DNA from 2 places in the uncultured Virgibacillus sp. genome. Region 2 is predicted to be linked to the other one. Evidence: a T-box and tRNA genes for the amino acid it is inferred to sense, from the RefSeq annotation. Region 2 holds a T-box; the other holds one or more tRNA genes.

Region 1 (4,059 bases), on a different contig from region 2:
TTGCACACACTCGATGATTATTTGTTGAAATCCATTCTTCTTTAAAGATTCTAGACCCGCTTGCGTTGTTCCTGCTGGGCTCGTAATTTTTTTTCGTAATACATCAGCTGTATCTTCAGATTGGCTAAGCATTTCACCAGCCCCAAGAATTGTTTGGGCAATTAAAGCCTTTGCCGTATCCTTATGCAACCCAGAATCAACGGCTGCTTTTTCCATTGCTTCTACCAAATAATAAATATACGCCGGGCCGCTTCCAGAAATTGCTGTTACCATATGCATATCTTCCTCATCAACTACTACCGTTGTTCCAATCGTATTAAATAGCGTAACTGCTTCCTGAACATGATCCTTACTTACACCTTTTCCAGCAGAGATAGCAGTTGCAGATTCACCAATAGATGCTGAAGTGTTTGGCATTGCTCGAATAACTGGTACATTTATACCGATAAATTGTTTTATAGCTGTAGTAGAAATACCTGCTGTTACAGATATAATTAATTGATTCGCTGTAATATAGTCCTTGATAGAATCGATGGCTTGCTCTATATCGTATGGTTTGGTAGCCAAAATAATTATGTCTGTATCTGTTGTTATCTTTTCTTTATCCATTACGCTATTAATTTGATACCTTTTCTCTAGTCGAGAAATTCGCTCCTGATTACTTCGATTGGTTACTGAAATATGATTATTATCTACGATCTCTGCCCGAACCATTCCTGATATAATTGCTTCAGCCATTGATCCTGCTCCGATGAATGCGATTTTTTTATCCATTTCCAATTACCTCCTAGATTAAATTCAATACGTTCCGTTAGATACTTACTACTTATTTGTTTTTCCAAAAAGAAAAGCTCCTTTCATCCTTCAAATAAGGACGAAAAGAGCATTTCCGCGGTACCACCTAAATTGACATAGCTAACCTATGCCCAGCTTTTATTGTTAACACAGTCTTCATCTGCGGTCAGATTTATTCTAACGGCTCCTGGATAGGTTCATACAAGTCGTTTACGTCTGGGATCTTTCAGCCGATGGATCCCTTTCTCTTTCGTACGCCCGCTGCATTACTGGTCCAATCACTGCCTTTTTAAAATATTATTTGGTTAGATATGTACTATATGCTGAAATGCTTCAAATGTCAAGAAAACGTGTAATTTAGGTTAAATTAAGCTAAACTAAAAATAATCATCAAGGAAAGAAGGGCTAACATGGCTAATTCAATAAATCAAATTCAGCAGCTTAAACAAATTCGCGATCAAATGACACGTTTTATGATGACCTATAAATTTGGTCTTGATGAAATTAACACAAAGCTTCAGATCCTTCAGGAGGAATTTCAGCATTTCCATGACTATAATCCGATTGAGCATATTAAATCAAGGATAAAATCTCCAGAAAGTATTCTAAAAAAAATGTACCGAAAAAATCTAGATATTTCACTTGAATCCATTAGAGAAAATATCCATGACATTGTAGGTATTCGTATTGTTTGTTCGTTTATTTCTGATATTTATCGCGTTAGCGAAATGATTCAGCAGCAAAAGGACATAACCGTGATTTCCTGTAAAGATTATATAAAACATCCTAAATCCACCGGTTATCAAAGTCTCCACCTTATTCTTTCGATACCTGTGTTTATGTCAGATCGTGAAGAACATGTATATGTAGAAATTCAAATTCGTACCGTTGCTATGGATTTTTGGGCAAGTCTTGAGCATAAGATTTACTATAAGTATAATAAAGTAATTCCTGATCATTTATCAAAAGAATTAACGGATGCTGCGAAAGTAGCATCAGACCTCGATTTACGAATGGAACAATTACATAATGAAGTGAACCATATAAAAGCACAGGAAGGTGAAGACAACGATTTACAATTATTAAAAATAGCTAATGAAAGCTTTGCACTTCCTCGTAAACTTCTCGAATCATTTATAAAAGAAACGAAATAAGCAAACTTCAACAATTCCGTTTCCATATACAGCGAAAAAAACCGCTACATGGTAACGGTTTTTTTATCTCCAAAATTTTATGCGCTATTTTATAAATGGAGGAGGTAGAGGGATTCGAACCCCCGCGGGCTGTTACACCCCTGTCGGTTTTCAAGACCGATCCCTTCAGCCAGACTTGGGTATACCTCCGTGACAACAAAATATAATATACCATGCATAAATAAGCTTGTCAATGACAATAATCCATTTCGGAAATTTCCGTCATTTATAGATGTGTATATTTGAATTCACTTCATACATGCTTATCACTAAAAACCTCTATAAACAAAGTGAAAGTTCAATTCAATAGAGAAATTACTGTATGCGGATAACCGAACACTCTGGATCCAAAAAGGCTAGTTGAATCGTTAAAAATTATGGAGGAAATGAGAATGTTATCTTCATTCCCCCATATTCCCATTATCCCTATTATGCTTGAGTTCTTTCAACATATTCTTCATAAATACGTGCATAGACTGCTTTATCGGTAATAAGCTTTAAAGCAGTAAATGCGGATGCCTTGGCTGCAACAATGAGAGCCTCATCAGCCTGCTTTGATTTAGCAGCTTCACGAAAGGCTACGGTATGACCAACTAAGTCACTAGAACCAATTTTAATATGCGGATGGATTGTTGGAACAACCTGACTAATATTTCCTGTATCTGTTGACCCCAACGTTTTTCTTTCTTCTGTGTTAACTGTCTCCCCTAATTCTTCGACGACTTCTTTAAAAACGTCATCAAAACTACGATTTATAATAAAATTATCGACCTCATTTTGAAATGGGGTAACCTTCAGCTGTGAACCAGTTGCTAAAGCCGCTCCTTCAGCAATCGACTTAACTCGATCAGTTACTTCATTTAATGTATTTCTCGATGCTGCTCGGATGAAAAATCGTGCCTTTGCATATTCAGGAACCACATTAGGAGCATGACCACCATCTGTAATAATTCCATGAATACGTACATCACTTGGTACATGCTGACGTAAAGCATTTATCCCGTTAAACAATTGGATCACACCATCCAATGCATTTATTCCTTCTTCTGGATGCGCTGATGCATGAGCTGGCTTCCCAAGAAATTCGAAATCTAATGGATCTACAGCTAAGCTTGGTGACGTTAGACTAGTTTCGGCACCTGGATGTACGATAATTGCAGCATCAAGCTGGTCAACAAGCCCTGCCTTTACAAAACTTCCTTTCGCACTGCCATTAGGTCCACCTTCCTCAGCTGGTGTTCCTAATACAACTAAATTCCCACCAATTTCATCAATTACTTTACTTAGACCAATTGCAGCAGCAATACTGGTGGCGCCTATCACATTATGGCCACATGCATGCCCAATTCCAGGCAACGCATCATATTCCGCTAAAAATCCAATGGTCCGTCCTTTAACTCTACCATGTTTCTTTGCGATAAACGCTGTTTGGTGCCCGGCTATATCTTTTTCAACGTCAAAGCCTTCCTCAACTAAAATATCTGTTAATGTTTTAGCTGCAAAGAATTCCTGATTTCCGATTTCTGGGTTCTCATGTATGGTATGACTAATCCCTATATATCTTTCTTTATTCGCATCAATATAAGTTGCAATTCGCTTTTTAAGTTCCACGATATTACCTGTAACGATAGTCATCTTCTTCACCTCTCTATATTATTATTTGTCTAATGTCCTATTTCATTTAACGGTACGAACGTTGGAATTGAATTTCCGTCTCTTTCTTTTTCTATAAAATTCGCAACATCCTCGGTTTGATAAATATCTGCTAATTTCTTCAACACTTCATCATCTTGATCCTCTTTTTGGACAGCGATGATATTTATATATGGCGTTGCTGTTTCATCTTCATGGTAAATGGAATCATCTAACGGGCTAAAACCTGCATCAACTGCAATCCCATTATTAATAATAGAAGCATCGACATCAGGTAAAACACGCGGTGTTTGACCAGCCACTAGCAATTCAAATTGAAGATTCTTTGGATTCTCAACAATCTTATCTAATGAACCATTGCCATCAAATCCTTCTTCTAACGTTATCAACCCTGCGTCCTGTAACAACAATAGACCTC
Region 2 (4,059 bases):
GGCTCTTGAACGTGTTCCATCTGATATACGAGCAGCTGGTGGTGTCGCTCGTATGGCGGACCCTACTATAACAGAAGAAGTGCTAAATGCTGTCTCGATTCCTGTAATGGCAAAGGCACGCATTGGACATATCACAGAAGCACGAGTGTTAGAAGCAATGGGTGTTGACTATATTGATGAAAGTGAAGTCTTAACACCAGCTGATGATGTGTATCATATTAATAAATCAGATTATACCGTACCATTTGTTTGTGGCTGTCGTAATCTAGGAGAAGCGGCACGTCGGATTGGCGAGGGTGCTTCCATGTTACGTACCAAAGGTGAACCTGGAACAGGGAATATTGTAGAAGCAGTTCGTCACATGCGTCAGGTACAATCAGAAATTAGGAAGCTTACTGCGATGTCAAGAGATGAAGTGATGACTTATGCCAAGGAGATAGGTGCACCGTTCGAATTACTAATCGAAATTCGTGAGGATGGCCGTCTACCTGTGGTTAATTTTGCAGCTGGTGGGATAGCGACACCAAGTGATGCTGCACTCATGATGGAGTTAGGGGCTGATGGTGTATTTGTTGGTTCAGGTATCTTCAAATCTGCAAATCCTGCCAAGTTTGCTAAGGCCATTGTAGAGGCGACAACACATTACCGAGATTATAAATTGATTGCAGAACTTTCTAAGGACCTTGGGGTTGCCATGAAAGGTATTGAAATGAGCACCATTGAAGCACATGATCGTATGCAGGATCGTAGTGAATAGAAGGAAGGATTCCATATGACAACAATTGGAGTGCTTGCATTACAAGGTGCAGTCCGCGAGCATCTTCGGGCTGTAAAGGCTTGTGGTGCTAATGCAATAGAGATAAAACGAAAAGAACAGCTAGCTGAGATTGATGGATTAATTCTTCCTGGCGGTGAAAGCACAACGATTAGAAGATTAATTGACAGCTATGACTTTTTTGATGCTATTCAAGATTTTGGTCAGCAAGGTAAGCCTATCTTTGGCACGTGTGCTGGAATGATTTTAATGGCGACTGCCATAAAGGATCAAGATACTGCACATTTAAAACTAATTGATATGGAAGTTGCTCGTAATGCATTTGGACGTCAGGTTGCGAGTTTTGAGGCCGATGTAGAGGTGCATGGTATTGCAGCAGATTTTAATGCTGTGTTTATTCGCGCGCCCTATGTTGTTAAAGCAGGACCCGATGTAGAGATACTTGCTACGTATAACGAACACATTGTTACAGTTAGACAAGGTAACTATCTAGCAACAGCTTTTCATCCTGAATTAACAGATGATAACCGGATGATTGCTTATTTTGTTCAGATGGTTAAGAAAGCTGTAGCAAGTACTTAACACTAGTAAACCTGATGAGACATAACTCAAATGCTTTTTCTTTGCATGTAGGAGTTTTATAGTCAGAATAAGACCGAACGAATTCGAATGCTAGTTAAAGGTGGTTATCCCGGAAGTTAGATTTTTCACTTTAACTTCCAGGGGACGGTACCATTGCTTCGAATTATCGTTCGGTTTTTTGATTAGCGTATTATGTCTGAGCTTTTTTTTATTCTCTTTTTGGTTGTCAACACCTTGCTCCATTACATTCGCTTCAACATGTTGGGCGATAGGATACGGTAGCTGTAGCAAAAAATGTTCTTCCAGATACATCTTTGGCATTATGGACGACAACAAACGAGGGATGGGGGTGCGCAGTTGCAAAAAAATGATAGTTGCATATACATAAAAAATCAGCTATGATGTAATATAATACCTATATAAAACGATGTTGACAGGAAATAGTAGTAGTTTATCTTCTTAAAGAGAATCGATGGTTGGTGTGAATCGATATTAGATAGCTATGAATCCATCCTTGAATTGGTTTATGGAATTCTTTGGATAGTAAGTAAACCCGGTGACGTACCGTTAAAACGATAAGCCGGAAGAGATTTCTCTTCAATCAGGGTGGCAACGCGGGAATTTTACTCTCGTCCCTATTTCATTAGGGACGGGAGTTTTTTGATTTTTATTTATTAGACATAACTAAGGAGGACAATTGTAATGCTAGACATGAAATTTTTACGGAACAATTTTCAAGAAGTGAAAGCAAAATTAACCCATCGTGGCGAAGATTTATCAGAGCTGGATCGTTTTGAGGACCTTGACGAAAACCGGCGTAAGCTTATAGCTGAAACAGAACAGCTGAAGGCAAAGCGAAATGAAGCATCTAAACAAATATCTGTATTAAAAAGAGAAAAGAAAGATGCAGAGCCAGCTATCAAGGAAATGCGCGAGGTTGGTGAAAAGATTGCTATACTGGATAAAAATTTAAAAGAAATCGAGGAACAATTGGGGCAAATTATGCTATCCATTCCAAACATTCCACATGAAAGTGTACCTGTTGGTGAAGATGAAGATGATAACATTGAAGTGCGTCAATGGGGCGAACGTCCAAACTTTGCTTATGAAGCTCAACCACATTGGGATATCGCAACAAATTTGGGTATATTGGATTTTGAACGTGCAGGGAAAGTGACTGGCAGCCGTTTTGTATTCTACAAAGGCTTAGGGGCACGCTTAGAGCGTGCTTTATGGAATTTTATGATGGATCTACATGCGGATGAACATGGTTATGAGGAAATGATTCCACCATATATGGTAAATCGTACAAGTATGACCGGAACAGGACAGCTGCCGAAGTTCGAGGAGGATGCATTTAAATTAGTTGATTGGGATTACTTTATGGCACCAACCGCGGAAGTACCAGTAACGAATTATCATCGGGATGAAATCTTATCTAGTGATGACTTGCCAAAAAAATATGCCGCATTTAGTGGGTGCTTCCGTTCTGAAGCAGGATCAGCAGGTAGAGATACTAGAGGATTGATTCGCCAGCATCAATTTAATAAAGTGGAGCTTGTTCATTTTGTTAAACCAGAAGAATCTTATGAAACATTGGAAATGTTGACTGGACATGCAGAAAAAGTATTACAGTTATTAGAGCTACCATATCGTGTTATGAGCATGTGTACTGGTGATCTAGGTTTTACAGCAGCAAAAAAATATGATATTGAGGTTTGGATCCCTAGTCAAAACACGTATCGTGAAATTTCTTCTTGTTCTAATTTTGAGGATTTCCAAGCTAGGCGAGCGGGGATACGATTCCGTAGAGATGTAAAAGCTAAACCGGAATTCGTGCATACGCTCAATGGTTCTGGTCTAGCGATTGGTCGTACTGTTGCAGCAATCCTCGAAAATTATCAGCAAGCAGATGGTACTGTTGAGATCCCTAAAGTATTAAAACCTTATATGGGCGGAAAAGAAGTAATTAAATAGTTTATTCTAAAAGCGTGCCGGAATTATATAAATCGGCACGCTTCTATTTTAGTTGTCGCTGGATGAGGATTAATCTGTGAGCATCAGTGAACTTCAAAGGAACATTAACGAAAAACTGGTGACTTCAAACAATCATCTAGAAAAAATTCTTTTAAACCTCTAAAATGATGTAGACAAAGTGATCAAGGATTGCTACTATATAAATGATAATGATTATCAATTTCATTAGGTTAGATGGTTCTTTTTGATAAGGAAGTGGGAAGAAATATGGCTGCAGAGTCTCGGACATCCGATCTACATACAACAACGAAATCTATTAAATCTAGACCACTGCCAGCAATGATTATTTTAATTGGTGGTATTATCGCAACTATATTTGCTCTGACACTTTCTATTTCTATAGGTGCAGCTGATATTACATTTTCCACTGTATGGGAAGCGATATTTCATTATGATCCAACCAGTACTTCACACTCCATTATTCAGGAACTAAGACTTCCTAGAACCTTAGCTGGAGTTTTAGTTGGTGCATCTTTTGCTGTAGCTGGAGCGATGATGCAAGGGATGACAAGGAATCCATTAGCTGATCCAGGAATATTAGGGATCAATGCAGGAGCGGTCTTTATGGTCGCCATTTGCTTTGCGCTCTTTCCTGGGATGTCTTACAATGGATTAATTCTCTTTTCATTTATAGGTGCAGGTGTAAGCGTCGTTCTTGTATTTGG

What was found. The T-box of region 2 lies ahead of serS (serine--tRNA ligase). A T-box ahead of a tRNA ligase gene usually reads a tRNA of that ligase, here a tRNA-Ser.
Region 1: it encodes a tRNA-Ser, which carries the amino acid that the T-box ahead of serS (serine--tRNA ligase) is inferred to sense. The anticodon was not compared.

The regions. Positions count from the first base shown of each region.
Region 1 covers NZ_CANMAB010000052.1:7,173-11,231, reverse strand. The annotation lists gene proC (pyrroline-5-carboxylate reductase) at 1-774, opposite strand, end outside; gene Q1A47_RS12140 (GTP pyrophosphokinase family protein) at 1,206-1,949, shown strand; tRNA gene Q1A47_RS12135 (tRNA-Ser) at 2,046-2,138, opposite strand; gene Q1A47_RS12130 (M20 family metallopeptidase) at 2,418-3,623, opposite strand; gene Q1A47_RS12125 (MetQ/NlpA family ABC transporter substrate-binding protein) at 3,653-4,059, opposite strand, start outside.
Region 2 covers NZ_CANMAB010000039.1:25,587-29,645, forward strand. The annotation lists gene pdxS (pyridoxal 5'-phosphate synthase lyase subunit PdxS) at 1-757, shown strand, start outside; gene pdxT (pyridoxal 5'-phosphate synthase glutaminase subunit PdxT) at 773-1,357, shown strand; gene Q1A47_RS10395 (hypothetical protein) at 1,448-1,648, opposite strand; T-box leader at 1,779-1,997, shown strand; gene serS (serine--tRNA ligase) at 2,060-3,334, shown strand; gene Q1A47_RS10405 (iron ABC transporter permease) at 3,602-4,059, shown strand, end outside.